One region of the Cutibacterium sp. LaCa_255 genome, then DNA from elsewhere that is predicted to be linked to it. Evidence: riboswitches for the same ligand, from Rfam matches in the RefSeq annotation. Region 1 holds a riboswitch; each other region holds the start of a gene.
The links. A riboswitch is a leader RNA that binds a small molecule or an ion and turns the genes downstream of it on or off. The one in region 1 is predicted to bind thiamine pyrophosphate.
Positions count from the first base shown of each region.

Region 2: it holds a riboswitch for thiamine pyrophosphate, as region 1 does, so the genes downstream of both, ACP8ML_RS00515 (bifunctional hydroxymethylpyrimidine kinase/phosphomethylpyrimidine kinase) here and thiM (hydroxyethylthiazole kinase) in region 1, are expected to answer to the same signal.
Region 3: it holds a riboswitch for thiamine pyrophosphate, as region 1 does, so the genes downstream of both, ACP8ML_RS00740 (ECF transporter S component) here and thiM (hydroxyethylthiazole kinase) in region 1, are expected to answer to the same signal.

Region 1 covers NZ_CP190956.1:991,779-1,001,519, reverse strand. The annotation lists gene ACP8ML_RS04475 (L-lactate dehydrogenase) at 1-912, opposite strand, end outside; gene thiE (thiamine phosphate synthase) at 1,011-1,658, opposite strand; gene thiM (hydroxyethylthiazole kinase) at 1,645-2,478, opposite strand; TPP riboswitch at 2,447-2,555, opposite strand; gene ACP8ML_RS04460 (serine hydrolase domain-containing protein) at 2,666-4,033, shown strand; gene ACP8ML_RS04455 (MFS transporter) at 4,038-5,396, opposite strand; gene ACP8ML_RS04450 (sugar kinase) at 5,431-6,381, opposite strand; gene ACP8ML_RS04445 (L-ribulose-5-phosphate 4-epimerase) at 6,378-7,046, opposite strand; gene ACP8ML_RS04440 (L-ribulose-5-phosphate 3-epimerase) at 7,138-8,025, opposite strand; gene ACP8ML_RS04435 (3-keto-L-gulonate-6-phosphate decarboxylase UlaD) at 8,022-8,675, opposite strand; gene ACP8ML_RS04430 (phosphotriesterase family protein) at 8,681-9,673, opposite strand.
Region 2 covers NZ_CP190956.1:119,782-129,522, reverse strand. The annotation lists partial or broken gene ACP8ML_RS00535 (hypothetical protein) at 1-30, opposite strand, end outside; gene ACP8ML_RS00530 (thiamine phosphate synthase) at 123-776, opposite strand; gene thiM (hydroxyethylthiazole kinase) at 773-1,543, opposite strand; gene ACP8ML_RS00520 (MFS transporter) at 1,540-2,889, opposite strand; gene ACP8ML_RS00515 (bifunctional hydroxymethylpyrimidine kinase/phosphomethylpyrimidine kinase) at 2,941-4,521, opposite strand; TPP riboswitch at 4,504-4,598, opposite strand; gene ACP8ML_RS00510 (oleate hydratase) at 4,781-6,565, shown strand; gene ACP8ML_RS00505 (AIR synthase related protein) at 6,627-7,406, shown strand; gene ACP8ML_RS00500 (ABC transporter substrate-binding protein) at 7,920-9,044, shown strand; gene ACP8ML_RS00495 (FecCD family ABC transporter permease) at 9,041-9,741, shown strand, end outside.
Region 3 covers NZ_CP190956.1:176,005-185,745, reverse strand. The annotation lists gene nifJ (pyruvate:ferredoxin (flavodoxin) oxidoreductase) at 1-1,366, shown strand, start outside; gene ACP8ML_RS00755 (dihydroorotate dehydrogenase-like protein) at 1,391-2,398, shown strand; gene ACP8ML_RS00750 (glycosyltransferase family 4 protein) at 2,729-3,904, shown strand; gene ACP8ML_RS00745 (ATP-binding cassette domain-containing protein) at 3,964-6,066, opposite strand; gene ACP8ML_RS00740 (ECF transporter S component) at 6,063-6,686, opposite strand; TPP riboswitch at 6,722-6,825, opposite strand; gene hrpB (ATP-dependent helicase HrpB) at 7,125-9,635, opposite strand; gene ACP8ML_RS00730 (NUDIX hydrolase) at 9,617-9,741, opposite strand, start outside.

The sequences.
Region 1 (9,741 bases):
AATTTCCGCTGCGCTCATGGAGACCGGGACCACTCCTTCGATGCCGTCACGCGAGACGATGCACGGCATGGACAGGGCTACCCCGGAGACTCCGTGGACATCCTCGATGACGCTGGACAGCGGCAGGACGGAACGGCCCGGACGCAGCAGGGACTCGGCAAGACGAGCACCCGTCAGACCGATGGCGTAGTTCGTCGCACCCTTGCCCTCGATGATCTTGTACGCGGCGAAGGCGGCCTCGTGAGCCAGATCAGCGAGCACGTCCTCGGTGAAGACGCGCTCACCCTCGACTGTCCAGTCGTGGATCGGCACACCGGAGATGTTGGCGGTCGACCACAGCGGGAACTCCGAGTCGCCGTGCTCGCCGACGATGGTCACGTGTACATGGCGCTGCTCGACGTTGGCCCACTGACGGATGAGCCAGCGCAGCCGCGAGGTGTCGAGCATGGTACCGGTCGAGAAGACGCGGTTAGCCGGCAACCCGGTGGCCTGCTGGGCAACGACGGTCAGGACGTCACAGGGGTTGGTGACGAGCACGAACAGGGCGTTCGGGGACTGCTCGACCAGCTGCGGCATGAGGGAACGCAAAATATTGGCATTGACGCCGGCAAGGTCCAGACGGGTCTGGCCCGGCTTCTGACGGGCCCCGGCAGTGATGAAGACGACATCAGAGTCGGCAGTGTCGTGGACATCAGCGCCACCCATCACTGAGGCGGGGGTGAACTGAGTGCCATGGGCGAGGTCCGCTACCTCGGCCTCGACCTTGTCCTTGGCAATGTCGTAGAGGGCAACGAGGTCGGCCGATCCGCGGATGAGGCAGGCGTAGGCCAGCGAGGAACCAACCGAACCGGCCCCGACGACGGAGATCTTGGAGGCGCGACGAGTGACGTCAGAAGTGCTCATGGCGCTCATCTTAGGGTGCCCTCGTGCCTGATTATGTACCATGCGCACCAGGGCCGCTCATCTGAACAAGATGCCAGTCGCACTGGGCGGTTGTGCACGCCCTGACGTCACCTCCCCTTCGCGCGGCGCCACGCCTGTGCGAGTTCCCGAGCACTGGACTCGGGATCGGCGCTTCGACAAATTGCCGAGACTACGCTGAGGCCGTCGCAACCCAACCGGGCTACATCCTGAGCGTCAGAGGCAGCGACGCCGCCAATGATGCACACCGGCCACGGGCTGACGTCGACGACATCGCGTATCGCGGCTAAGCCGAGCTCGCCTGCCTCAGGTTTAGTCCCCGTGCCATGCAAAGCCCCAACACCCAAGTAATCGACGACGTCACGGCCATGAGACAGCGCAGCCTCCACATGGGCGGAGGTCTGCGCGGATAAGCCAATTAGCAGATCGTCCCCGAGAATCTCTCGAACTTGGGCGACCGGCATGTCGGACTGCCCGACATGGGCGCCGTCGGCTCCGATGTCGGCGACCAGATGCACCCGGTCGTCGATAATAAGGGGTACTCCACTGCACGCATCCTTCACCCGCCGTCCCAAGGTGACGAATTCGTCGTCGGGCAGATCATGGTCGCGGAATTGGACCAGAGTCACCCCGCCGGCGATAGCACGCCGCACGGTCTCGACGACCCTGTCTGGGCCGCCACATTGGGCGGTGTCTGTGACGAGGTACACCGACAGATCGAAGTCAGGCCGTGACATCGCGAAGCCCTCCTCTCGCGCCAACTTCGTCGGGTGACACCAGGAACAGCTCGTCGATGAGAGCTTGAGCGAATCCGCCCGGGCCCACACTGCGATCTGCTGCTCGTTCGGCAGCTACGCACAGCATGGCGGTTGCGGATGTAGCGGCAATGAGGTGATCCTTCTGGACGCCTGCGAAGGCTGCTGTCAGAGCCCCTAGTGAGCATCCGACCCCGGTCACTCGCGCCATCCATTCATGCCCCGATGACACGGTTACGTGCCGGCGAGCGTCCACGATGTGATCGACGGGACCACTAATGGCGACCACGGTGCCGTATGTGCGCACGAGCTCAGCGGCGGATCCCAAGGCATCCTCGACGGTATCTCCAGCCTCCGGGCCTCGGGAATACGCTCCCGTTCCAGCCAAGGTCAATACCTCGGAGGCATTCGCCCGGATGACGGCTGGAGCGCCGACGTGCAACGCGTCCAGCGCGACCTGGGTACGCCATGGCATCCCGACCCCCACCGGGTCGAGCACCCACGGCGTGTCACTACCTGCGGCGCCACGCGCGGCAACAACCATGGCCTCAGCGGTCTCCCGGTACGGGGTACCAATATTGACTAGCACGCCGTCAGCCACCGAGGCGAACCCTTCAGATTCTGAGGGGTTATCGACCATAGCGGGAACCGCCCCCGCAGCCAACAACACATTCGCGGTGAAATTGGCAACCACGATATTCGTCAAGCACTGCACCAGCGGCTTGTCCCGACGCAGCCGCTCCACAGACTCCGACACCAGATTCGACAATTCAGTCATGCCAACCACTTCCTTCGCCGGCATTACCCGGACAGGTTCAGACGGTCGGTGCCATCACGACACCCTCTCAGCCCTTTTGGTGGGCTCCCGCGTTGTTGTGGTCCAATCTACTGCCACGATGCGCGCTGGCAACGCCGCACTCCTGTCTTCTAGGGCCAGCGGTGTCCGAATCCGCTCTACCAACCCACGTCTCAAGTGACACAATGCCGCCATGAATCCCCGTCTCAGCCCTGTCGCCGACGTTCTCAATGCTGCGTCGTCAGAGGCCGCCGGGAGTGGAACCTCGTTGTCCTGGGCAACCGTTGACGACAGTGAGGTGCGCTGTAACGACACCGACGATCGCGTCTACAGCATCGCGTCGATGTCGAAGTCGTTCACCGCTGCCAGCGTCCTTGGGATCTGTCACGGGCTGATCGACGTGGCTCCTCGACGGCCCGCTCTCGACGACACCCTCGGTAGTTGGATTCCGCAGCTTCAGGAGCCCATCGCTAGCGCAACGATTCGTGACGCGTTGTCCATGTCTACCGGTCTACCACCGGACGATCCGTGGGCCGACCGTCAGCAGGCCATGTCACGCGAGGAGTTCGAGGCGCTGTTGGGTAAACCCTTCATCACGAACTTCGCGCCGGGGACGGGGTACGCCTATTCCAACCTCGGTTACGCGATCCTGGGCCGCGTCGTCGAATTGGCGACCGAGCGGCCATTCATCGACGTCGTCGAGGAAGACGTCATCCGTCGGTTGGGGATGACCGAATCCTTCCTCGACGTCACGCAAGTACCCGAGGGAAAGCTCGCCCCAGGCCTCGGCAGAGATGGCAGCGTCCAGCCCTTGCTTGGCTCCGGAACCTTCTCCCCCATCGGCGGCCTCATCTGCACGGCCAAGGATGTCGGGATCTGGGTGAGCCATTTCATCACCGCGTGGACCAGCGAGGACGATGGTTGGGGCCAGGTCTTTCGCGACATGCAGCAAATGCAGCGGTATTTCACGACGTACGGCCCAGTCACCGAAGGGTACGGATATGGCCTGCACGTCGCTGTCACGGGGAAGGAACACATCGTCTACCACTGTGGCGGGTATCCAGGGTATGGATCGACGATGATGTGGCATCCTTCCTCCGGGGTCGGCGTCGTGGTGCTGGCGAATCGGACGTATCACCCGGCCATCCGCGTAACCTCCACGGCCCTCGACACCGTTGTTCCCGGGGTGGGTGACCTGCTGCTGCCCTCCGCGGCCAAGGATCGCAAGGCCTGTGATGCCGTCCATCCTTCGCCGATGAATCCCCAAGTCCGGCAGCATCTCGACGACGTCGAGAAGATCATTCGCAACTGGTCGGACGATCTGGTGGCTCAGGAGTGGAGCCCGACGATGGACATGGATCGTCCGTTGGATCAGCGCCGCAAGGATTTCGAGGAGGTGGTCAAGGCCACCGGGGAATCCGCGGATGCCACGATCGACGTCGTCGAGATGACGCCGTATTGCTGGATCTGGCGTGTCGAGGGCCCCCTGGCTACCCGTCAGGTCACGGCTTCGGTTAACCCGTTGGGTCAGGTACAGGCCCTCGACGTCAGGATCGTTTGATAGGTCAGATCGTGTCGAGTGAGGTGCCGCGAGTTTCGCGGGCGAACATGTATGTCACACCGCCGATGACGAGCAGCACGGTGAACAGGATGAACGCCGGGAAGACCGCGTCCAAGGTGACATTCTGTTTGACCGCAGATCCGCCCACCATGAGTCCCATGAGCGCCGGACCGATGACCTTGGCAGTCGCACCGATGCCGTAACCGAGTCCGAGACCGGTGGAGCGAGCCTCATTGGGAAATTGCTCGGCGCCGAAGGCGTTCAGAATACCGAAGGCGCCGTCGCCGAAGGCCATCGCAACAAGGACGCCGGCAAAGAAGACCTGCCAGCCCCAACCCAGATGAGCCGAAAGCGCGATGATCAGAGTTCCGGCGGCACCTACCAGACCGAATGACAGCATCGTGATCCTCCGACCGATGCGGTCGGCCAGCCATGCTGACAGGAAGCGCCCGATGAGATCGGCCAGAGAGACGAACATAAACAGGATTCCAACTTGCTCTGCAGACTTGCCGAAGCCGGTCTTGAGGAGGGTCTGACCCCACGACTGAATCGTGAATGACCCCAGAATGAAGCAGAAGGACCCTAGGCTGACAATAAGGAGGCTCTTGCGGTACTTGCCGAAGACAAGTGAGTACGAAGCGTCTCGGACGTGCTCTACGGGCGGCAGATCTCCAATGTCGTCAGCCGGCATCTCCAACGCCCACGCCAAAGCCTCACGAGCTTCATTTTCCCGTCCATGACTCTGTAAGAATCTTGGCGACTCGGGGACAAAGCGAATCCACACAAGCAGGAAGACGGGAATCGCACCCAGTGCGATGAGGGCACGCCAATTATCACCCAAGGCCTTTTGCCCGAGAGAGCCCAGGAAAAGACCGAGTGGTATGAATACCGACGCCAATCCAGCAAGAAGTCCACGCTGTTTAGCTGGCACAAACTCTTGAACATACGGAATCGAGGTGATATTGAGGCCGCCAACACCGATCCCCACGCCAATACGCAATATGGCAAGCATAACCCAGCCGTGATCTGGGGTGAACACTGATAGGACGGTGAATGCAACGAACATGAGGACGCACCAGAAAAATGACGAACGGCGTCCGATTTTGTCTGCCAGACGTCCCCACATAATGGCACCGATGACCGTACCCAAGCCAGAACAGGCGAGGATGACGCCCGCCTCAGTGCCGGTCAGGTTCCATGGCTTAGTGAGGACGGATACAACGAAACCAATGAGAAAGATGTCAAAGAACTCGGAAATGTTTCCGATGATAGCAAGGGCGACAAGGTTCTTCTGATTGCGCGCCAAAGGGCGCGAATCTATAAGATCTAATGCTGATTTCTTGGATGTTGTAGAAGTGGACATGTAATTATATCTCCTACCCGCGCCGCGGCTATTGTCAACGCAGAATGTCTGTGTTCGAAGGAATATTGAGCTCACTGGGACTCACACGAGTAAGGTCTCCATAATGAGTCAGGGCGTAAGCAGATGTCCGCTGCCCGTAATAGATTCCCTGGACCACGTCACCTGCAAGATACCCGTGCAATGTTCCTGCAACGAAGGAGTCTCCTGCACCTGGACGGTCGACGACAGGAACCTGAACCACTGGGAAGGTGCGGTCGCCGCGCTCGTCGTCGGATAGATAGACACCATTGATCTGGTCAGTGGACACGACCGTCGGAGCTCCGAACAATTCGCGCAGATCGTGGCATGCCTGTTCTCCGTCAGATTCTATTCCAAATACCGCCCTGCCATCACGCACTGAACAAAAGACAATATCCGATATGCGAGCAATGGGCTCGAGCACCTCTCGAGCTCGCCTCGGCTCCCACAGCAGGGAACGATAATTGACGTCAAGTGCGACGGCTATTCCACGACGGTGAGCCTCCTCGACAAAATGGCTCACCACAACAGCCGTGTTCTCGGTCAGAGCAGCTGTGATGCCAGTCACGAAAACCAATTTCGTGTCGAGCATGGCCTCCCAATCGAGATCCTCGACACGGACGTCACGAAAAGGGGTGTGCTCGCGATCGTAAAGTACACGTGCTGGCATCGGGTACTCACCAGGCTCCATGAAGTACAGGGCGACGCGTCCCTCAGGCTTGATACAGATGTGGGAGACATCGACACCGACACTACGAAACTCGTTGACAACCCGGTCGGTGAGATCGCCCTGTGGCATAACAGATGTCCAGCAGGTGTCGCGACCGACCTGGGACAACAAGCCTGCGACGTTGGCTTCGGAGCAGGCAGCAGTGGCCCGTAGCTGCTGGGCATTAACGAGACGCTCGCCCTTGTAGCAGGTGAGCCGGATCTGTCCCTCACCGATAGTTGAGATGTCGTAAGTCATGACGTCACTCCCTGGGACGCAGCTGGGGTGCCGTAGCGGTTGGTGTATCGGTCGTGGTTGGAGTCGATCTCCGACTGCGGGAGCGGGGAGATCTCGCCGATGAGCTTGGCAAAGGTCAAGGTCCTGGCGACGTCCTCGACCATAACGGCTGCCTTGACAGCCTTCTCAATGGAAGTGCCGACAGTGAAGACACCGTGTTTCTTGAGTAGTACGGCTGGGGACTCATCGATGAACCGTACAACTTGCTCACCTATCTGCTCAGTGCCAATCTGGGCGTAATCTCCGCACGGGACTCGTCCACCGAACTCATCAGCGACGGCGGTCATGGCGCAGGGTATGTCCTGGCCCGTGGCAGCCCAGGCGGTGGCGAAAGTGGAGTGAGTGTGGATGATGCTGCGGATGTCGTCATGGCGACGATAGACGTACAGGTGCGAAGCGGTGTCCGAAGATGGTCCACGATCTCCTTCGACAACCTTTCCGTCAAGGTCGACGACAACCATGTCGTCAGGGGTCATCTCGTCGTATAGCATCCCGGAAGGCTTGATGATCACCAAGCCGGTCCCGGGGTCCCGGGCAGACAAATTGCCCGAGGTCCAGGTCACCAGGCCGTGTCGGGGCAGGTCGAGATTGCCTTCGCAAACGTCTTTCTTGAGCTCTTCGAGCATCGAACGTTCTCCTTTGAACAGCGGTATAGAAATTTTTTGGAGGTTTGGTGTCGGTCGGCCCGAGATTCAGGCTGGGCCGACCGATCTCGAATCAAGCGAGGGTCCTACGAACCGGGATTCCGGCGGTTCGAAGGCGTTCCTCGATGAACTCACGCGCCGACACACTGCGATCACTGGAATCGGGGGCATCGTCGTTCCACATCTCGATCATCATTCGGCCGCGCCAACCCTGCTTGGCAAGGATGGCGAAGGCATCGTCCCAGTCGACGGTCCCCTCTCCCATCGGTACCCGCCGAGGCTCGCCGGGCCGGACATCCTTCACGTGGATCGCAACCATGTGGCCGCGCCCAGCCTCGAGTTCGATCGTGGCATCGAGCTGCTGCTCGGCAATGTTTCCGATGTCGGGGTAGACCTGCAGGTAAGGAGAGTGAGCGAGCTTGACGAACTCCATGGCCTTGCGGATCGAGGTGACGTCGGTGCCGTCAACGTTTTCGATACCCATCACGACCCCCAGCCGTGCAGCCATCGGGACGGCGTCGATCAGAAGATCGGTGTACCACTGCTCAGACTGATCGTTCATCTGCTCGTAGTAGCAGTAGTATCCCGCCACCTGAAGCACAGGCACTCCGAGATCGTGGCACAGCTGCAACCCTTCGGCCATCACTTCGCGGGCGCGTTGACGCACCGTGGGGTCGGCGCTACCGGGACCAATGCGCCTGTGCACTGACAAGCAGATACCACCGATCGTAGTCTCTGTTTCCTCGATGCAGTGGCGCACCATACGACGCTGGTTCTGATCCCATTCAAGCCGTGCGGTTCGTTCTTCGGTTTCATCGATCGATAGGTCGACGAAACCGAAGCCGGACTCAGGCACCTGGATAAGGAAGCGACGCCAGTCGTCGGCAGTCTCAAGCGGGTTGCCAACGAGGGCCTTCTCGTAGATGCCGAGGGTCACTCCGTCTGACAGGGGCTCAATCATTTCGGCCACACCTCGTCCAGGGTGGAGCGTAGCTGCTGTGCCGCAGCCCTTGGGTCGTCGGCGGCGACGATTGAACGACCAGCGATGACAATGCCGACTGGATGCTCAGCAAAGACTGGAAGGTCCTTGGGAGTGATGCCCCCAGTGACGGTGACCGTGAATCCCATCTCGGCGAGTTCGTCTACCCGCCCGAGGTCCTCGGGCTTCCATGACAAGTCCCCGGCGGCCTCACGGTCGCGGGAACGCTTAACGATGACGTGCTGGACACCTAATTCACGCCAGGTGCGGGCGCGGTCAGCGTCGTACCACTCATCAGCAAGCTCGACCTGGACTTCACCACCTAATTCCTCTGCCACCTTGCACACTTGATCGATGGTGGTCAGTGATGCCCCGGCGACACAGGAGACGAGGTCAGCTCCGGCTTCGAAGCACAGCCGGGCGATCTTGGCTCCGGCTTCGGCTATGCGAACGTCGGCAAGAATAGCCTTCTCAGGGTAAACCGCCCGAACGGCACGCACCGCATCCATGCCCTCGGCTAGAACCAGGATGGTGCCACACTCGATGACGTCAACCTCGTTGGACACTTGGGCCAGCGGGGCGAGGGCCGACGGCAGGTCGTAGGTATCAAGCGCAACTTGGAGTCGTGGCATCGTTGTCACCCAGCCAGGGGCTCGAAGCCAAGGAAGGTCGCGGCGTTGTTGATGAGCAGGTCATCGACGTAGCTGCGGTCAAAGCCCTCGTCCTCAACCAGACGCGGGCAGAAGACGGCCGGATCGTAGTCAATGCCCGAGACCGAACCGTAGACCTTCTGGTAAGAGGCTTTACCGGAATCAGTACCCAGCAGAACCTGCTTGCCGTAGCCCTTCTTCCCGAGGGCCTTAATCAGGTTGACGCGGGTATTGTCCGGGACGTACTTGATGCGGTTTGTGCCGTCGAGCTCGACGTAGCAGCCAAGCTTGCAGATCTGCTCGTGGGCCCACGGATCCCAGTTACGCTGCATGTGACCGATTGCAATTTTGGCAGGATCGACGCCCTGGTTGACGAGGAAGCGTGCCTGCTCAGGGCCGCAGGTTCCGGCCGTCACATGGGTGTTAATCGGGCATCCGGTCTCCTTAGATGCGATAGCCACCGCCTTGCCGGATTTCTGTTCCCACTCGGTAATTTTGCCGTAAGCGGTCGCCCACTTTATGACGCCGGCCCTGGCCCCGGTACGTTCGACGATGGGGCCCATGTAGTCGAAGCGGTCGATGCCCTCGACGATGTCGGCGATGAGCAGATCGGCAATCTGGTTGACGGTGTACTGGTTGACCCAGCTCTGACGCCATTCCAGGTAGACCTTCTGCTGGTGAAATCCGGTGGCCTGGACGACCTGGAGGCCTGGGACCTTCTCAACAACTTCAAGGGTCTTGAGCACACCGCGACCCGAGGATGCGGGGCACATGTCGACGATCGTGGCGCCGTCGGCCCAGCTCCTGGAAGCTTCGACGAAGTAGGTGGCCTCCTGAGCTGCCTTGTCGACGTCATCGAGCAGATGGTCAGGATCGATGTAGACCTCACCGGCGCCAACACGGATGAGGTGGTCGTGGGCATTGACGACACCAAGCGTGTCGGGTGAAACGTCGCCAGTGATGGTACGAACGACGGCCATTGGGGTGATTCCTCTCTCACGACTGTGTGACGAGAACCATTCAGCCGTCAGCCCGACATCCTTCGCAA
Region 2 (9,741 bases), 870 kb from region 1:
GAGGTTGTCGCGCTCCCCTACGGATCCCATACGGGGGTGAGTGGGATCCTAACGATTTGCTAACAGGCGAGTCCCGAACGGTTCAGAAAGTGTGACGTGCGTCACCGTTCGGCTCAGGGGAATCAGCCCTCCCGACCACGATCGAAGGCCTTGATGGCCTCCGTGACGACGGCGGCGGGATCGTCGGCGGCCATCACGGCGCGCACCATCGCAACCCCTGCGACGCCCGTCGTCGCCAGCGCAGCCACGTCGTCAACCTGGACGTCGCCGATCGCGACGATGGGCAGAGAACTCGCCTGCACCAGAGCCGGGTACCCCTCCACCCCCAGCGGCGGGCGTCCGGAGTCCTTCGTCGGGGTGGGCCGGAAGGGGCCGGCACCTAGGTAGTCCAAGGCGTCTGCGAAGGGCTCAGCCGACCTCACCAGGTCCAGGGTTCCGGTGGTGTAACCGACGATGGCGTCGGGGCCGAGCATGGCCCTGGCATCACGCACCGGAAGGTCCTCGACTCCCAGGTGCACACCGTGAACGTTCCCGCGGGCGCGCATCGCTGCCCAGGCGACGTCGGCCCTGTCATCGACCACAACCAGCGTCTTCGGGTTCGCACGATGCACCGCCTCGCCGACCCGAAGGACCAGTGACAGCAGGTCCCGGGTGGCCAGGGTCTTGGCTCGCACCTGGACGATTCCGGCACCGGCCCCGGCGGCCAGCGCAGCCGTCTCGACGGTGTGACGGTCGGTTCCCGAGGTCACCAGGTAGCAACGCAGGTCCAGGGTCATCTCGTCCCCTCCACTCCGGTTCTCGCGACCTCGTCAAGGGCGTCGAGCAGTTGCACACGAAAACTGCCGGGCCCGCCGGCACGGGCCGCCGCGACCTCGCCGGCGACGTCGAACCAGGTGACGGCCGCGACCGCCGCCTCCATCGGATCGTCCACTGCCGCCAGGCATCCGGCAGTCAATGCCCCTAGTAGACAGCCTGTTCCGGTCACCCGGGCCATGAGCGGATGGCCTCGGGAGATCTTCTCGGCCACTCCGTCAGCAGTGACGACGACATCGGTCGGCCCCGACACCACCACGACTCCCCCGGTTCGTCGCGCCACCTCGACGGCCGCGTCAACGGCGTGCTCGGGGGTGTCGGCGGAGTCGGCCCCGCGTCCCCCTCGTCCTCCGACGAGAGCAAGGATCTCGGAGGCATTCCCCTTGACGACGTCGGGACCCTCGTTCAGAAACTCCCGAGCCATCCGGGTACGCACCGGGGCCAGACCGATCGCGGTCGGGTCGAGGACCCACGGGATGTCTTTGGGCCGAGCGGCGACAGTAGCCGGAATACCAACCATGCCATCGGTGGACAGGGTGCCCAGGTTGACCGACAGGGCGTCAGCAGCCGAGACGACGACCGGAGCCTCCTCAAGGGTCTCGGTCATCATCGGGCGTAACCCGGCAGCCAGCAGGCCATCGGCCACCAGTGACATGCTCACCGTCGCGGTGAGGCAGTGAACCATGGGCGGATTACCTCGAGCAGCCGCCACCACCTGGTCGATCGTCATGCCACCCTCGCCACCTCGTCGATGTCAGCGTCGATGTCAGCCCCCGAAAGCCTCGGTCCGAGGGCGGCGCCCAGCACCACCAGCAAACCACCCAGCACGACGAGGACCAGCACCGCACCGAGGTGTCCGAACACTCTCTCCAGACCCGGCAGGTAGAAGGGGTACAGCGCCGGCAGGATGAGGGACAGGCTGTATCCCATGCCGTAGCCGGTGGAGCGCACCTCGGTGGGGAATCTCTCGGACAGGTAGGCCGAGATGGGCCCGTAGGCCGACACCGTCGCCACCTGGAGGGCGACGGCGAAGACGGCTGCCCTGCCGGCCGAGGCGGAACTGATCGCTCCCCACCACAGCAGCGGGCCGAGCACCGCAGCACTGATTCCCCAGCACACCAGCAGACGGCGTCGTCCCACCCTCGTGGACCAGTGCCCGGCCAGGGCCATGAAGATCGCCTGACCAACGGAGGCGACTCCCATCACCCAGGAGGTCGCGGTCGCCGTCAGACCGGCATCGGTGCGCAGTCGCGCGGTGAGGATGAGGACGGTGGTGTCGGTGAGCAGCCACAGCCCCGTCATGAGGGTGAACACCTGCCAGAAGGCCGGCGCCCACGCCCCGGCGATGACCTCACGCACACCGGGGGTCAGGGTTTTCCATGCCTCCTTGGAGTTGTCGGAGCGGTGGAAGAGAGGGGCGTCGCAGACTCGCCGGGAGTAGTAGACGATCATCCCGATGCTCATCGCAGCGCCCATGACGAACAGGATGCGCCATCCCCATGCGGCGTAGCGGTCCGGCCCGAGAGCGGCCAGCATGACGGCGACGGCGAAGGCGATCGATGCCTGGGCCCAGGGAGCCATCGACAGGATGACCCCGGACGCCAAGCCGCGTTTCTTGGGAGATGACCATTCCATCGCCAACGGGATGGCGGCGGAGTACTCACCGGCGACGAAGATCCCGCCCAGGAATCGCAGCAGCAGGATGAGCCCAATCGTCCACGCCCCGATGAGCTGGTGGGTGGGCATGACGGCAATGAGCCCCGCGCAGGTCGCGGTGCCGGCAATGGCCACCCGGGTGGTGCGGGTGCGTCCCAGCCGGTCGGAGATGCGTCCGAAGATCATTCCGCCGAGGGGGCGACCCAGCAGCATGGCGATGACGACGAGGGCGCCCATGGAGGCGCTGGCCGAGGGCCCGGCGAGCACCGCCATCGCAGGGGCGAGGGCCGTCAGGGGCAGGAAGACGTGGATGTTGTCAATCCAGTTGCCGACGACGCCAGCACGCAGGGCGGCCCGTCCTTCGGGAGGCATCGTCAACGAGGTGTTCGTGGCGGTGCGCAGTGAAGTTGTGGTGGTCATGAAGGCAGGTCCTTGAAAGATGGTGTGTGTCTGAAGTGGGGTGATGGTGACTCAGACGCGCATTGCCTGGTCGAAGAACTCCAGTTCATGACGGCAGGCAGTCAGGTAGGCGTGGGCCGCGCGTGCCCGAGCAGCCGGGCCGGCCTGTTCGAAGGCCTTTTCGACGACATCGAGGGTGTGCGAGATGGCCTTGGTGAACTCCGGGTCCCGATAGGTGTCGAGCCACAACGCATAGGGATGGCCTTCCGGAACCTGCGGCAATCCAGCTCCCACCTGGGCATACAGCCAGAAGCAGGGCAGGACCGACGCCACCCCGACGACGTAGTCGTCACCCAGGGTTCGTGCCAGTAGGAAATCCGTGTAGGCCGTCGTCACCGGACCAGCCGGAACATGATCGCGTCCCGCCAACCAGGTGCGATGCAGGGCGGCCTCCTCGACGATGCAGGTCTGGGATGACTGCGCCCACCACACCGAGTCCTGCGGATCGACGGCGCGAGCCGCAAGAGCGGCCAGAGCTCGTGAGTAACAGGCCAGGTACTGGGCGTCCTGCCCGAGGTAGAAGTTGAAGGCGTGTCCTGTCAAGGTGCCGTCGACGAGGGCAGCGACGAAGTCCGATGCCTGGATCTGACGGACCAGATCCTCGCTGGCCTGCCACAGGGCCGTCGTCCACGGACCAACCGGGGCCACCGCAGCCGTGGGTGCTGATTCCGACGAGCCGACCAGGGTCTCGGGAGATGCCAGCGGTTCAATCGGCCCGAACCAGGCCACCGCCGAGGCATCGGCGGACAGTCGTCGTGCCCGGTGGGAGTGGTCCACCGGACCGTGTCCCCGGCCTACCTTCAACTCTGACCCGTGCTGGATCGCCTCGTGCAGCCAGTTGGTGACCCAGCCCAGGGCGTCACCGGGAGCGTCCCCGGCACCCAGCCGAGTGGCCAGGGCCGAGGACAGCGAACACCCGGTGCCGTGGGTGTTCGTCGTCTCCACCCGAATGATCTGTGCGGTGTACGTCGTCCCCTCCGGGGTCACCCAGATGTTGTCGACGCGCGAGGAGTCGAGATGGCCGGTCTTGACGATGACGGCGACCCCGGTCTCCTTGGCCCAGCCGCGCGCTTGTTCCAGGGCCTCCTCGGCATCCTTCGCCGGTTCACTCTGGCACAGCACTGCGAGCTCGGGGATGTTCGGGGTGATGACGGTTGCCCGGAGGCAGAACTCGCGCATGGCCACCTCAGCGTCAGGGGCGAGGAGCCTGTCCCCGCTGGTGGCGACCATGACCGGGTCGACGACGACAACGGGCGGACGGTGCTCGTCAAGGAACCCGGCGACCGTCTCGATGATCTCGACGGTGCCGAGCATGCCGGTCTTGACGGCGTCGATCGCCACGTCGTCACTGACCGCCGCCAACTGCTGCGTGAGGAACTCGGTGGGCGGGGTGTGGATCGCGCGCACCCCTTGGGTGTTCTGGGCCACCAGGGCGGTGACGGCGGCCATCGCGTACCCACCGGCCGCGGTGATGGACTTGGTGTCGGCAGCAGTGCCGGCGCCCCCGGAGGGATCCGTTCCCGCGATGGAGAGAACGCGCGGGACTGAGCCCTGCGACGGGTTGCTGGGGGTGGAAGAAGTCATCTCGGACATCCCTTCGCCAGTACGAACTAGATCAGGTTCCACGGGTGTGATCTCAGCGCCGATACGGCGCACCCCGTGTCCAGCGATAAGTATGGCACCCGGCTACGACAAGGCACTGCACCCCGAGTCCTGACGACGAAGAACGCTCAAGAAAACTCTTACGAAAGTCTCAAAAAGAGGGAGTTCCATCGCACCCTACCGGCGCTATCGCGAGGCTAGTCGAAGTTCACCGGAGAACTCTCCGGCGAAGTCGTATGAGGAGTGGATCATGACGAACTTCCAAAAGATTTATCAGCGCAGCTACCCGGTCAGCCCTGACGGCAACGCCTACGTCCACAACGACCTGGGCACCTACACCCACAACCGGCCCATTCCCCCCGACGACGTCGCCGAGCGGAAGGCCTACATCGTCGGGTCCGGCATCGCCGCCCTGACCGCTGCCACATTCCTCATTCGCGACGGCCAGATGCCCGGCGCCAACATCACGATCCTCGAGGAACTCACGGTTCCCGGCGGCGCCTTCGACGGCAACGGCGACACCGAGAAGGGGTTCATCGCCCGCGGTGGCCGCGAGATGGGTCAGCATTTCGAGTGCTTCTGGGACATCATGCAAGACATCCCCGCCCTGGAGATGCCAGCCCCCTACTCGGTGCTCGACGAGTTCCGCATCACCAACGAGAACGACCCCAACGTCAACAACTGCCGCATCATCAACAAGTGCGGCCACAAGCGTGACGCCTACCACATGGGCCTCAACAAGAAGGGCCAGATGGCAATCGTCAAGCTCCTGCTGGCCAAGGAGTCCGACACCTACTACAAGTCCATCGAGGACTGGTTCGACGACGATTTCCTCAACTCGACCTTCTACACCCTGTGGAAGACGATGTTCGCCTTCGAGCAGTGGCAGTCTCTGACCGAGCTTAAGCGATACATGCACCGCTTCCTGCAGTACCTGCCCGGGTTCTCCGACCTGTCGTGCCTGAGGTTTTCCAAGTACAACCAGTACGACTCCTTCGTCGTGCCGCTGGTGCGCTGGCTGACCGACCAGGGCGTCAACTTCCAGTACGAGTCACTGGTCTACGACGTCGACCTGGAGATCACCGCCCACCGCAAGATCGCCCGCGGCATTCTGTGGCGCGACAAGGAGGGCGGCGAGCATCGCATCGACATGACGCCGAAGGACCTCGTCTTCGTCACGAACGGTTCCCTGACTGAGTGCACCGGCTACGGCGACATGGATCATCCCGCCCCGTATCACAAGGAGATGGAGGCTGGCTGGGAGCTGTGGCGCAACCTCGTGAAGCGCTCCCCGGTCTTCGGGCGCCCCGACGTCTTCTGCGCCGACCCCGACAAGACGGTCTGGCAGTCGATCAGCTTCAACTTCATCGGCGCCGACCACCCGTTCCTGCGCAAGATCAAGGAACTGACCGGCAATGATCCGTTGTCCGGACGCACCGTCACCGGCGGCATCATCACCGCCGAGGACTCGTCGTGGTGCCTGTCGTTGACGATGAACCGTCAGCCGCAGTTCCACGGCCAGCCGAAGGACTGGGGCGTCGCCTGGGCCTACGGCCTCTACCCATTCACCAAGGGCGACATCGTCAAGAAGTCGATGCTGGAGTGCACCGGCGAGGAACTGCTGCGCGAGTACTGCTACCACTTCGGTCTGCTCGACCAGTTCGACCAGATCAAGGCCAACACCAAGGTGCGCATCGCCACGATGCCCTACGTCACGGCCTTCTTCATGCCACGGGGCAAGGGGGACCGTCCCGAGGTCATCCCCGACGGCTGTGTGAACCTGGCCTGCCTGGGTCAGTTCGTCGAGACCCCCGACGACTGCATCTTCACCACCGAGGGCTCGGCCCGTACCGCCATGATGGCCGTCTACGGGCTGCTAGACCTCGACCGTGACATCCCGCCGATCTGGCCGGCCCAGTACGACATTCGCGCCCTGCTGGCCTCCGCCAAGACCCTCAACAACGGGAAGCTGCCCGGCGGCAAGCTGCTGTCGCGCCTGCTGCGCAACACCTACTACGAGGACATCCTGCCGTGACGTGCCGACGTCATGGTGTCCTGATAATGCGGTTTCGGGGCGGTCGCGGTTGAATGACACCGTGACCGCCCCGAACCATCTCCCCTCATCTCCCCTACCCGTCACGAGGCTGCGTGATCTGTTAATGGCTGATGTCCCGGCTTCTCGTCTGGTCATCGCCTGTGACACCATCGGTGGAATCGGCCCGCGTCCTAACGATTCCTACCCAGCTGACCCGGTGTGGTGCGCTCATCTGGGAGCGCGGGTGCCCCTCCTGGAGGTGCTGTGCGCCGGTGCGCGTCCACTCATCCTCGTCGACACCCTGTGCCAGGACAGGGAGTCAGCTGCCCCCATGATCGAGGAGTTCCGATGCTGTGCGGCCGCCGCCGGGATTGCCCCCGACGCTGTGACGGGATCAACGGAGGACAACGTCACCACCACCCAGACCGGGATCGGCGTGACGATCATCGGCGTCATGCCCGACGGAAAACTCCCCCGGGCCCATGACGGCGACGTGCTGGTCCGCGTCGGGACTCCCATCTCGGCCCCTGATGACGACGTCGCCCCTGGTCGACGTGAGATCGTGGCCCTCGAGGAGGTACGAGAGCTGATGGCTTCGGGGAAGATTCACGACTGCGTCCCGGTGGGTTCTCACGGGGTGGCGTGGGAGGCCGCACAGCTCGCCTCCACCGCGGGGTTACGGGCCGAGTTTCGGGACGTGGAGGTTGACCTGGCCCATTCCGGAGGACCCTCGACCTGCCTCGTACTGGCCTGTGATCGGGCTGACGTCGAGGAGCTACACGGTGTGGTGGCGCCGCAACGGCCATGGGAGGTCATCGGTCGGCTCGCATCGGGATCCTGAGGACTCGATACCTGAGGATTACCACACGGAGCTGCCAAGAAATCACGATGGTGACGTCACCATCGTGATTTTGGGCCAATCCTTGGCAGCTCCGTGTGCTATACCCCTTGCTCACCGCCGTTGACACGGAGTGTTAATGTGCGATTGCCTCGAATCGGACTCGGTCCGGGGTACTCCTCAGTGAGCGAAGTCGGTGGGAATCCGACACTGTCGCGCAACGGTGATGCCTCACAGCTCAGTCCGGTCGACTCCCTGCGGAGTGGCAAGTAACGACTCTCGCCGTAGGAGTCTGCCGGGCACACGACGCGGGTGCCACCGTGAGTCCTGCGGCATGACCGCAGGGAGAACCGCGTGAGTACTCCGAAGACGGAAACCACGCCGAGAAGGATCTCGGCCCTCATCACCCTCCTCGTTGCCCCCAGCCTCGCGCTGGCAGGATGTTCGGGCTCCGAGAACAAGACCACTTCAGGCGACAAGCCAACGACATCCTCCTCCGCCAACACCGGCAGCAGCATGCCCGGCTGCATCAAGGACTTCGACTCCTCGAAGGACTACTTCCCCGACAAGGCGACCTTCAGCGACGCCCGCGGCCTCACCGTCACCTACCACAAGTCCTACAAGGTGGTGACGGTCAAGAACCCGTCGAGTACCTCGTCCAAGGAGACCAGGTACGTCCTGGTGCAGTGCGGCGCTCCGCAGCCGAAGCTGGACGGAGACCTCGCCAAGGCACAGCGGATCACCATCCCCACCACCAAGGTGGCGCTGGGTTCGACCACTGAGCCGATGAAGTTCCAGATGATGAACAAACTGGACGCCGTAATCGGAATGGCCAGTGTGGACAAGGTCGGTGACCCGAAGACCCGTCAGGCCCTCAGGGATCACAAGGTCGCTGACTTCGGCGTCGGGGACGGCACCACCGAGGTCAACACCGAGAAGCTGGCCGCCCTGCGTCCCGACCTGTTCATCATCAGCGGCCACGACGACCCCGGCAAGTTCGCCAAGGTCAAGGAGATGGGTACCCCAGTCGTCGCCGAGCCCGACTTCCTCGAGAACACGCCGCTGGGACGAGCCGAGTGGATCAAGTACGACGCCCTCTTCGTCAACACCGAGAAGGTCGCCAACGAGAAGTACGACGAGATCGCCAAGAAGTACCACGAGACGACCCAGCTCACGGCCAAGGTCAAGACGCGACCCAGCGTGCTCTACGGCTCCCAGTTCAAGGGGGTCTGGTACATCAAGTCCAACGAGAACTACTCCATCCAGTTCCTGCGTGACGCTGGCGGCGAGTACGTCTTCACCGACGTCCACGGCGTGGTCTCGTCGAAGCTGGACACCGAGACGATCCTCAGGAAAGCCCATGACGCCGACTTCTGGATCGATGGTCAGATCAATGAGTCGGAGAAGGCCTCCCTTCCGGCCATCGTCAAGGACGACCCGCGCATGAAGGCCCTCAAGGCGGTACGCACCGGCACGGTCTGGAACGCCGTCCTGCGTGCCGACCCGAAGCACGGCAACGACTACTGGCAGACCGGCGTCGTCCGTCCTGATCTGGTGCTGGCAGACCTGTCCGCCATCCTGCACCCTGAGCTCAGTCCGAACCATGAGTTCACCTTCTACAAGAAGGCCCCGACCAAGTGACCGCAGCAAACCGGGCGACGCAACGGCGGCGTGGACTGCCGCTGCCCGTCCGCTTCGCGATCCTCGGGGTGATCTTCATCCTGGTGGCGATGGCCGGGCTGGCCCTGGGATCGGTGAACACTCCCATCGGTGACGTCATGACGATCGTCACCGGGGGTACCGGCGTCGACCCGGTGTCCCTGACGATCGTCCAGGACGTCCGGGAGCCACGCACCATCACCGCCCTGCTGGTCGGGGCGGCCCTGGGGATTGCTGGCCTGGAGATGCAGACCCTGTTCCGCAACCCGCTGGCTGATCCTTATGTGCTCGGCATCTCCTCGGGTGCCAGCCTCGGCGTCGCCCTCGTCGTGCTCGGCACGGCGTCGTCGGCGGGTGCGGCAACCTTCGCCTCCGGACTGGGCATAGGTCCCGATCTGTTGATCATGGTGGCAGCCGCGCTGGGGGCGGCAGTCGTGCTGTTCATCGTCATGCTGGCCGGCCGATTCGTCCACTCCTCGACGATCCTGCTGCTGCTCGGCGTCATGATCGGGTACTTCGTGTCGTCGGGGGTCACCGTGCTGTTGTCGCGAGCCAGTCCGGAGCTCATCGCCCAGTACACCCGCTGGCAGTTCGGCAGCTACCACGGCGTGACGTGGCAGAACCTACGAGTCATGGTGCCGATCATGGTGGTCATGATCCTGGCCAGCCTGCTGCTCGC
Region 3 (9,741 bases), 820 kb from region 1:
CCCCGACCAGTGCACCGGCTGCGGCCTGTGCGTCGAGGCCTGCCCGGCCCACCCGGTGGGCGAGCCCGACCGCAAGGCCATCAACCTCGAGGAGCATCTCGACAAGACGGTCCAGCGCGAGAACGTGAGGTTCTTCGAGACCATCCCGGTCAACGACCGCTCCCGTGTCGACTTCGCCACCGTGCGAGGCACCCAGTTCCTAGAGCCGCTCTTCGAGTTCTCCGGAGCCTGCTCGGGTTGTGGCGAGACGCCGTACGTCAAGCTCATCACCCAGCTCTTCGGCGACCGCGCCGAGGTGGCCAACGCCACCGGCTGTTCCTCCATCTACGGCGGTAACCTGCCGACGACCCCGTGGGGCAAGAACGCCCAGGGCCGTGGCCCGGCATGGTCGAACTCCCTGTTCGAGGACAACGCCGAGTTCGGCCTGGGCATGCGGATGGCCGCCAACGTCCAGACCGACCTGGCCAGGCGTCGGCTCCAAGAGGTCTCCGACCAGCTCGACCCTGAGTTCGTCGACGACTTGCTGCACGCCCCACAGCTCACCGAGCACGACCTGCAGCGTCAGCAGCGTCGGGTCAAGCAGCTGCAGGACAAGCTCTCCGACATGGAACAGACCCCGGCGGTGCGCGACCTCATGAGCGTCGCCGATCACCTACTGCGTCGCTCGGTGTGGATCATTGGTGGTGACGGTTGGGCCTACGACATCGGTTCGGGCGGCGTTGACCACGTGCTCGCCTCCGGACGCGACGTCAACGTTCTGGTTCTCGACACCGAGGTGTACTCCAACACCGGTGGCCAGGCGTCGAAGTCGACCCCGCTGGGTGCCGTCGCGAAGTTCGCGTCCGCCGGCAAGCCGACCGCCAAGAAGGACATGGCCATGCAGGCCATCGCCTATGGATCGGTGTACGTGGCTCGCGTCGCTCTGGGAGCCGATCCGCAGCAGACCCTGCGGGCCTTCCGCGAGGCGGAGGCCTACCCGGGCCCGAGTCTCGTCATCGCCTACAGCCACTGCATCGCCCACGGCTACGACCTGCGCAACGGCCTCGATCAGCAGTACAAGGCCGTCCACTGTGGACACTGGCCGCTGATGAGGTACAACCCGGTGTTGGCCGATGAGGGACGCAACCCGTTCCTGCTCGACTCCTCCAAGCCCGACAAGACGTGGCGGGAGTACACCAAGCTGGAGCTGCGTTACCGGATGCTGGCCAAGGCCCACCCGGAGGAGGCCGAACGTATGCTGGATCTGGGTCAGCGCCAGGTGGAGCGTCGTTATGCCGAGTACGCCGAGATGGCTTCCCGTACTGCCGAGGACTTCGCCGTCGATGCCCGTATGTCCCAGTTCGCCGCTTCATCCAACCGCGCCTGACAGCCCACGAAGGAATGACGTTTCATGAGTGATCTTCACACCAGGTACATGGGGCTCACCCTGAGGTCACCACTGGTGGCCTCGGCCGGCCCCATCCAGCAGAAGGTCGACGGGGTCAAGGCCCTTGCCGACGCCGGAGTCGGAGCCATCGTCATGTACTCCCTGTTCGAGGAGCAGGTGAGGCATGAGGAGGCCCGACAGGCCGAGATCGAGTTGGAGTACATGGACTCGTTCGCCGAGTCGCTGAGCTTCTTCCCGACCGTGGCCAGCAACGAGGGCGGTATCACCGAGCGCTACCTCACCCATCTGGAGGCCAGCGCCAATGCCGTCGACATCCCCGTCATCGCCTCGCTGAACGGCGCGACGAACGGTGGTTGGGTCGACACCGCAAAGCGGATGCAGGATGCCGGCGCCGCGGGCATCGAATGCAACATCTACATGGTGCCCGGTGACCTCGAGCAGTCCGCCGAGGAGGTCGAAGACCGTCACGTCGAGATCGTCCAGGCAGTCAAGGACGCCGTGACCGTCCCGGTGGCCGTCAAACTCTCGCCGTTCTTCACGGCCCTGGGCAACATGACCACCCGTCTGGACGCCGCCGGGGCCGACGCCTTGGTGATGTTCAACCGCTTCCTGCAGCCCGACATCAACATCGAGAAGATGCAGGTCGAGCCCGGTGTGTGGCTGTCCTCCCCGGCTGACGCCCGCCTGCCGCTGACGTGGATCGCCGCCCTGTCGGGTCGTATCAATGCCTCGTTGGCTGCATCGTCGGGTGTCGAGACCGCCGACGATGTCGTCAAGTACCTTCTTGCCGGCGCTGACGTCGTCATGACCACTTCGGCGCTGGTGCGCCACGGTGCCGGATATGCGGCCGAACTGCAAAAGGGACTTGAGTCCTATCTGCAGCGCAAGGAGCTCGACCTCGACAAGCTGCGCGGCACGCTCGCCATCCCGGCCGACGCCTCGACCGCCGAGTACGAGCGCAACGGTTACGTCGCGGCCCTTGAGAAGGCCAAGACGACCTACGGATCCTGATTCGCGAATTCACGGCTGAGGGGCCGGTGGCGGTGGCCACCGGCCCCTCATTCTGTGCCATCCCTCGTCGTCGCCACCCGCACTCGTGTGGTGATCGGGGTGATGACAAGGCCAGCTGCCACCTCACATAGCAATCCCCCGGGTCGCAACCGCAATTACCACAGGGGCATCGGGTGTCACCCACTTTGCCGTCAGACCCCATCTGACGAGGCCATATGTCGTCGTGACATGATCGTGGCCGGCGACAACAGTCACGGGCGGAACGAGCATGACAGGGAACGTGGGTGAACGCCCGGTAAGGTTGTCCGCACGAGACGTCCAGGAGGAACGATGCCCCAACGCAAGGTCAGCGTGATCAACCACTACGCCTTCCCACCGGGGTCGGGTGGCATCACCCGCACCTTCGACATGTTCTCGCGGTTGCGCGGCTGGCAGCCCCACTTCTACGCCGCCAACATCAACCACACCTCTGGTGAGAGGATGACCGTCGACGACCCGCGTTACACCCTCGTCCCGATCCCGGAGTACAAGGGCAACGGGGCCAAGCGTGTCCTCGGCTGGATCGCCTTCGCCGCCGGTGCCGGTGCCCGGACTCTGGTACGCCCGGCCGACGTCATCTTCGCCTCCTCCCCCCAGATCTTGGCCCCGGCCGCTGGCATGGTCGTCGCCGCTCTGCGTCGCAAGCCCTTCGTCGTCGAGGTGCGCGACCTGTGGCCGGAGTCGCTAGTCTCCGGCGGCGCCCTCAAAGAGGGATCGGCCCTCCACAAGGTGCTCCAGGGGCTGGAAAAGACCATCTACGCCCGTGCCCGCCAGATCGTCGTCGTGACGAAAGGCTGGGAGGACCACTTCCGCGAGCTCGGCATCAACGTCGACAAGGTCACCGTCGTCCCCAATGGCGCCGACCTGGCCGAGTACGAGGTCAACGAGTCCCGCGAGGACCTGCGCAAGGAGTTCGGCATCGAGGGATTCACCGCGGTGTTCTCCGGCACCCATGCCAACTACGTCGGGCTGGACCTCATCGTCGACGCGGCCCGTCGCCTCCCGGACGTCAACTTCCTCCTCGTCGGCGCTGGAGCTCGCAAGCAGTGGGCCATCGACGAGGTGAAGAAGCTGGGACTGACGAACGTCAAGTTCCACGACCAAGTACCCAAGTCCGAGCTGGTGCGCATCCTCTCGGCCTGTGACGTCGGCTTGCACACCGTCTCCCCGCAGTCGGTCTTCGACAAGGGCATGAGCCCCAACAAGCTCTACGACTACATGGCAGCCGGGCTGGCCGTCGTCTCGAATGCCAAGGTGCCGATCCGCGACGTCATCAGTGACGACGAGGTGGGCGCCTGCGTCGATCCGACCGAGCTCGTCTCTGGTATCGAGCGGGTGCGTGACGCCGACGAGTCCACCATGAAGCGTTGGCACGAGCGGGCCCGCGAGCTCATGACGAACAAGTACTCCCTACAAGCATCGGTCGACAAGCTCGAGACGGTGCTGGAAAAGGCGCTGTACCGCTGACGTCGGAAACGAGCGGCTGGGGTGGGCAGTCCCCAGCCGCTCTGCGTCGTTGGAGTCCGTCACCCCAGCAGTGCCGCTGCAATGGCAGGGACAGCGATGACGAGGACGGCCAACGCGACTCCCCACAGGTCTCGTGTTCGCCAGCGCGACTCGACGGCGTAGGTACGCCGAGTCGCCGTCGCGAAACCGCGAGAGTCCATGGCCCGGCTGAGCACCTCCGACGACCTCATGGCGTACAGCACCATCGCGAATGTCATCGAGGACAGGTATTTGACCCGGGATGACAGGGAGTACGCCGGCCCCATCCCGCGCAGGCGGCGCACATCGGACTGGACGCGCCACTGGTCGCCCAGGTGCCCCATCCGGATCACACCTGCCACCGACGCCACCACCGGGCGCTGCGGAAGGTGGGTCTGCTGTGCCAGGGCGTCGCCGAAGCGGGTGGGATCGGCCGCGGCAGAGGCCAGTGCGCCCGGCAGGACGAAGACGAGGATCCTCAGCCCCTGACGGGTCGCCTCGCTCCACACCGCTGGGTTCGTGAACCCGCTGTGGAGCAACAGGGTCGTCCAGACCAACATCACCGCGGCGATGACGACCGGAACCGTCCGAACCGCCAAGGGTTTGACGCGGCGGGAACACATCGGAGCCATGGCGACGGCCGGAATGAGCCCGATGGCGCCGATGAGCGGAGATCGCACGAAGAGGGACCCGACAATGCCTGCGACGGCGATAAGGAGGACGACGAGAGGGTTGATCTTCGTCAGGAATGCCGGCTTCCCCTGGGGGTTCTCTTCCGGGGTAGGATCCGGATCGCGGTACGAGGCGACGTCAACGACCTCGTCAGCCATCTCGATGACCTGGGGGTCGTGGGAAGAGACGACGACGGCAACCCCGGAGTCCGCCGCGGCGCGGATGGCCGTCAGGACACTGGCACCGCGGTCGTCGTCGAGGCCGACGGTCGGCTCGTCGAGGAGCAGCAGGTCGGGTTTCTGAGCGAGTGCCGCCGCGATGGCAAGGCGCCTCTTCTCCCCGCCCGAACAGGTCATGGGGTGGGAGTCGAGGATCGGCTTGAGCCCGAAGGTCCTGACGAGGTCGCGCAGATCAGCGTTCTCAGGAACCATCGGCGAGGCGAAGAGCTCGTCAGCAGCTGTGCGGGCGACGAGGTAGTTCTCCGGGTTCTGCGGCACCCAGGCGGTGTGCCCGGGCTCGGGGAGGGCGAGCTCGCCGGCGGCAGGGTCGTCAAGCCCGGCCAGCAGCCTCAGCAGGGTGGACTTGCCGACCCCGCTGGGCCCTGACAGGACCGTGACGTAACCGCGTCGGGCCGACATCTCGACGCCACGAAGCAGCACGTCGTCAGACTGCGGACGGTGAGCATCGAGAGCGACGGCCCGAGCGACTGCCTCGCCGGGAGTAGCGGGGTGCCACGGCACTTCGGTGGGCTCGCGCGAGTCGAGGTAGTCCTCGAAATCCCAGATCCGTTTGAGGGTGCCGTGATCGGTCAACTCGACAACCTGGTCGAGGATCCCACGCCACTGGTCCGGATGGTGGTCGACGACGAAAACCGTCCGGTCGTGGGCCATCATGGCGACCTCGTCTCGAATCGCGCTGGCCGATTCCTCGTCGAGCATCGAGATCGGCTCGTCGAGGAGGAGCAGCCCGGGGTCGGTGGCCAGGATTCCGGCGATGACGAGACGCTGCATCTGCCCGCCCGACATCTTCGTGGTGGAGTGGCCACAGGGAATGGTGAACCGGGCACGGCGTCGGGAATCCTCGACGATCGGCCAGATCTCCTCGCGGGGAACGCGATGATTCTCCGGACCAAAGGCGATGTCACGTCCACAGGTCGCGGCAACGACGGAGTGGATCGGCTCCTGCTGCAGCAGACCGACGTTGTCGTTGCCCCACGTACTCACTTGGCCCGTCAGATCGTGACTCTCCTCCTCCAGCAACCCTCCGACGGCGTGCAGCAGGGTCGTTTTGCCAGCGCCCGAAGGCCCTGTGACAAGCACCCTTGCGCCAGCAGGCAGGTGGAGGTCGATGGGCCCGAGGATGGGGGCGTCGCGGCCCGGGACGCCGACAGTCAACCCCTCGACATCCACAGGCACCGCCCGACGAGCGGAAACGTCGTCAGCCTGGTCATTACGGGCCAAGACGTCAGTCATGACAGATTCCGCGCCGACGCCGTACTCCGCTTTCCGCCACGCAGTTCACGAGAAACCGCGAAGGGGTTGAGGGCACCAGCGGCCGCCAGGCCGCGGACGATACCCCACGCCAGCAGACCGCCGAGCAGGGCTCCGGAGACGACCATGAGGATGAGGTAAACGACGGTGTCCCCGAAACGGAACATCGGGTAATAGGAAATACGTTCGTAGATACCCTCAGCGATACCGGTGAGAGCTCCGGCGACCATGGCGAGCTTCGGTCCAGCCTTGCGATAGGCGACGATGAGCAGACACAGCTCCATCGGCAGAGCCTGGATGACTCCGGAGATGATGGTGCCTGGACCCCATGGGCCTCCCAGAGCCGCCTCGATACATGCAGCAAGAATCTCTGCGAGAAGGGCAGCGCCCGGTTTGCGGACGACGAGGCCGGCGATGAGGGCGGGTAGGAACCAGATGCCGGTGAGAATGCCCTCGGCTGGCACATACACCGAGGACACCGGCTTGAGGAGGCTGTAGAGAGCGCCGTAACCGAGGAAGATGACACCGAAGGCCACCGCGATCATCACTGGGGTGACAATGTCAATGGTGCGGTACCGCATGGCAGGTTTGTCGTTGGTCATGGAAATCCTTCCGTCCCTTCGGAAGGGGGCGCACATGCGCGAAGAGCCCGACTCCCTACGCCGGTCCTAACCGGTTCAGGTTCGAGGGTCTGGGCGGTGCCCACTCTCAGCATCCGACGATGCTCCCCTGTCGTTGAGAGCCATCGTAGTCGCGGTTGGCGGGAAGTCTCCACCCACAACGGGTTCGGCGATCCTTGCGCAGGGCTCGGAAATCGTCGGGCGGGGCCCGTCACCCGGACCTCGACGATGTCGGGTATTCCGCCTCCTGGTGGAAATCGGGGTCATGGACCCCCGTCGTGCCATCTCCCGTAGCAGCTTTCGCCATCAGAACCCCGATCTCCACAAGGTTGCGGGTAGACCGGGACGGGAAGGGACACGTTGCTTGGAAACAAGTCCTCAACTCCCGGACTCAGCGTGGGTGCTGGACTTGGCCCGCCGTCAGCTATGCCCCAACGCCCGATTCGTGCGCTTCGTGGGCATGGCCGTCAGTGGGTCCTCGGGCCAGGGATGTTTGGAATAACGTCCACGATTCTCCGCTCGCACTGAGGGGTAGACGTTGGCCCAGAAACTGGCGAGATCGTCTGTGACGGCCAACGGACGTCGGGCTGGGGACAACAGATGGAGCACCACCTTCACGCGGCCGTCACAGATCATCGGGCCGTCGGTCCACCCGAAACACTCCTGGAGCTTCACCGCGAGCACCGGAGCGGCGTCACTGCCGGGTTCCGGGTAGTCAACGCGGATTCGCGACCCGCTGGGGACCGTGATCGTCTCGGGGAGGGCCTCGTCAAGACGTGCCGATTCCTGCCACCCCAGCATCCTGCGTAGGCCAGAGGTGGCGTCACTCCCCTGCCCTGCGGCCAGGCCATCCAAGTCGAGCCATTCCTCGGCGCGAGAGAGCAGAGCCTCATCACTGACGTCAGGCCAGGGGTCTCCGAGTACCCGGTGGGCCAGGGCGAGCCGACTCCTCAGGGACTCACCGTTCTTCGTCAGGCCTATAACCTCGAGCCCGCGGGATCTCACTTCTTCCAGCACCGCTCGACGGGCTTCATCACGCCCTGGCCGGACCGGGGTGCACGACAACTCGATGGCACCAAGCCGCGAAACGCGCCGACCGCGAGCCTTGCCGCCATTCCAGGTGACCGTGGTCTCGGTCGCGAGCATCGCCGCACCGGCATCCAGAGCCGCCGATTCCGCCAGCGGGACCGCTGCCCGGATGAGGGCGCCGCTCGTGACGCGAGAGGTTCGGGCAACGGCCAACCAGGGCTGCCCGAGCAACCCGGGTGGGCAGTTGCGGGGCAGTTCAACCCCAGTGCCACAAGCCAACAGATAGGACGATGACCCCTCACCACGGCTGCGAGCGATCCAACCTGGGCGAGCCAGGGAGACGACCGTGGCGACGGCATCATCGTCGGTGATGTTGGTGTCGGGGAAATCGTCAGTGAGACGCGAAAGCCGGTCAGCCTCGCGACGCCACACCCTCCCATCGGGGTGACGACCAGTCCGCAACTGGCGCCACTGCCCGACGAGGTCGACCTGTCCGTCGTCGAGGCCGAGCATGGCGACGATCTCGGCGCAGCGACGAGACCCGACAATCGGCGCGCCGTCGACCAGGGCCCTTGCTAGACGCGGGTCGACCGGAACCGTCGCGAGCTGACGCCCTCTGTCGGTGACTCGACCGTCAGCGTCAACAGCACCTAGGTCACGCAGTTCCTCCTCGGCCTCGGCCACCCGGTCCTGTGGCAATGGGGTTGGTAGGGCCATGCCTTCGCCACGAGGAGAGCCCCAAACGGCCAGCGCCAGCAGCGGTGCCACAAGGTCGGCATGATCAACCTCGGGGGCCGGGTCAGCATCCATCCCAGACCAGTCCTGGGGCCGCAGGCTCCGCACCGCGACGCCAAGGCCGAGACGAGCTGCACGTCCGGCACGCTGAATTGCCGAGGCTCGAGATTCCCGGACTGTCACCAGGCCCGTCATGCCGCGATCACGATCCAGGCGCGGTTCCCGGGACAGACCCGAATCGACGACGAGCCTCACCCCCGGCACCGTCAGGGAGGATTCCGCAACCGCCGTCGAGACGATGACACGGCGCACATCACCTGGGTCTGACAAGGCACGATCCTGCTCACGCGCCGACATCGACCCTGACAGCCCGACGATTTCCACGCCATCGAGCCGGGAGCGCAGATCCGCGACGACGTGGTCGACCTCGCGCGCCCCCGGCACGAAGACCAGCGCCGAACCATCTGGGTGGTGATCGAGGGCCTCGACGGTGACACTGCCAAGGTGACTGAGGAACTCGGGAGTCACACCCCGAGAATCCACAGGGGATCCCGAGGCTGGGGCCCACTCGATCTGGAGCTGATGCAGGGCCGATGACACCTCGACGACCGGTACCGGCTCGTCCGTACCGAGGAGGCTCGCCCACCCGGAGCTGTCGACGGTGGCCGACATCGCCACCACCGTGAGGTCCTCGCGCAGCTGGGCCACCTCGCACACCATCGCGACGGCTAGGTCGGCATCGAGATGACGCTCATGGACCTCGTCGAGGACGACGGCATCAACCCCTGTCAGGTCAGGATCGCGCATCAGGCGGCGAAGGAGAATCCCGGTCGTCACGAACTCAACCCTGGTGTCGCGGGTTGTCGTCGACTCCCCGCGCACGGTGTGGGAGGCGAACTCGCCGGGGCGGGTCCGGGTGAGTGTGGAAAGTCGGCGTGCGGCGGCTCTGGCTGCCACCCGTCGTGGCTGGGTGACGATGACCCGACCCGAACACCGCGATGCGACCAGCGGCGGGACGAAGGTCGTCTTGCCGGTGCCCGGTGGGGCGACGATGACCGCCCTCCCAACATCCAGGGCTGTGGTGATCTCGTCGCAATGATCGGCAACCGGATGCCCGGAGCCTATTGCGTCGAGGTCGAGACTCCGCGTCACTGGGCCGTCCCCCACCCCTGGGTCTCCCTCTCGTCCAGGGGATCAGGAGCAGTGGCCTCGGCGACCGTGCGGTTCGTCATTGCCTCCGTGGGGGCATCTTCCAGCGACCAGTCCGTCGCCC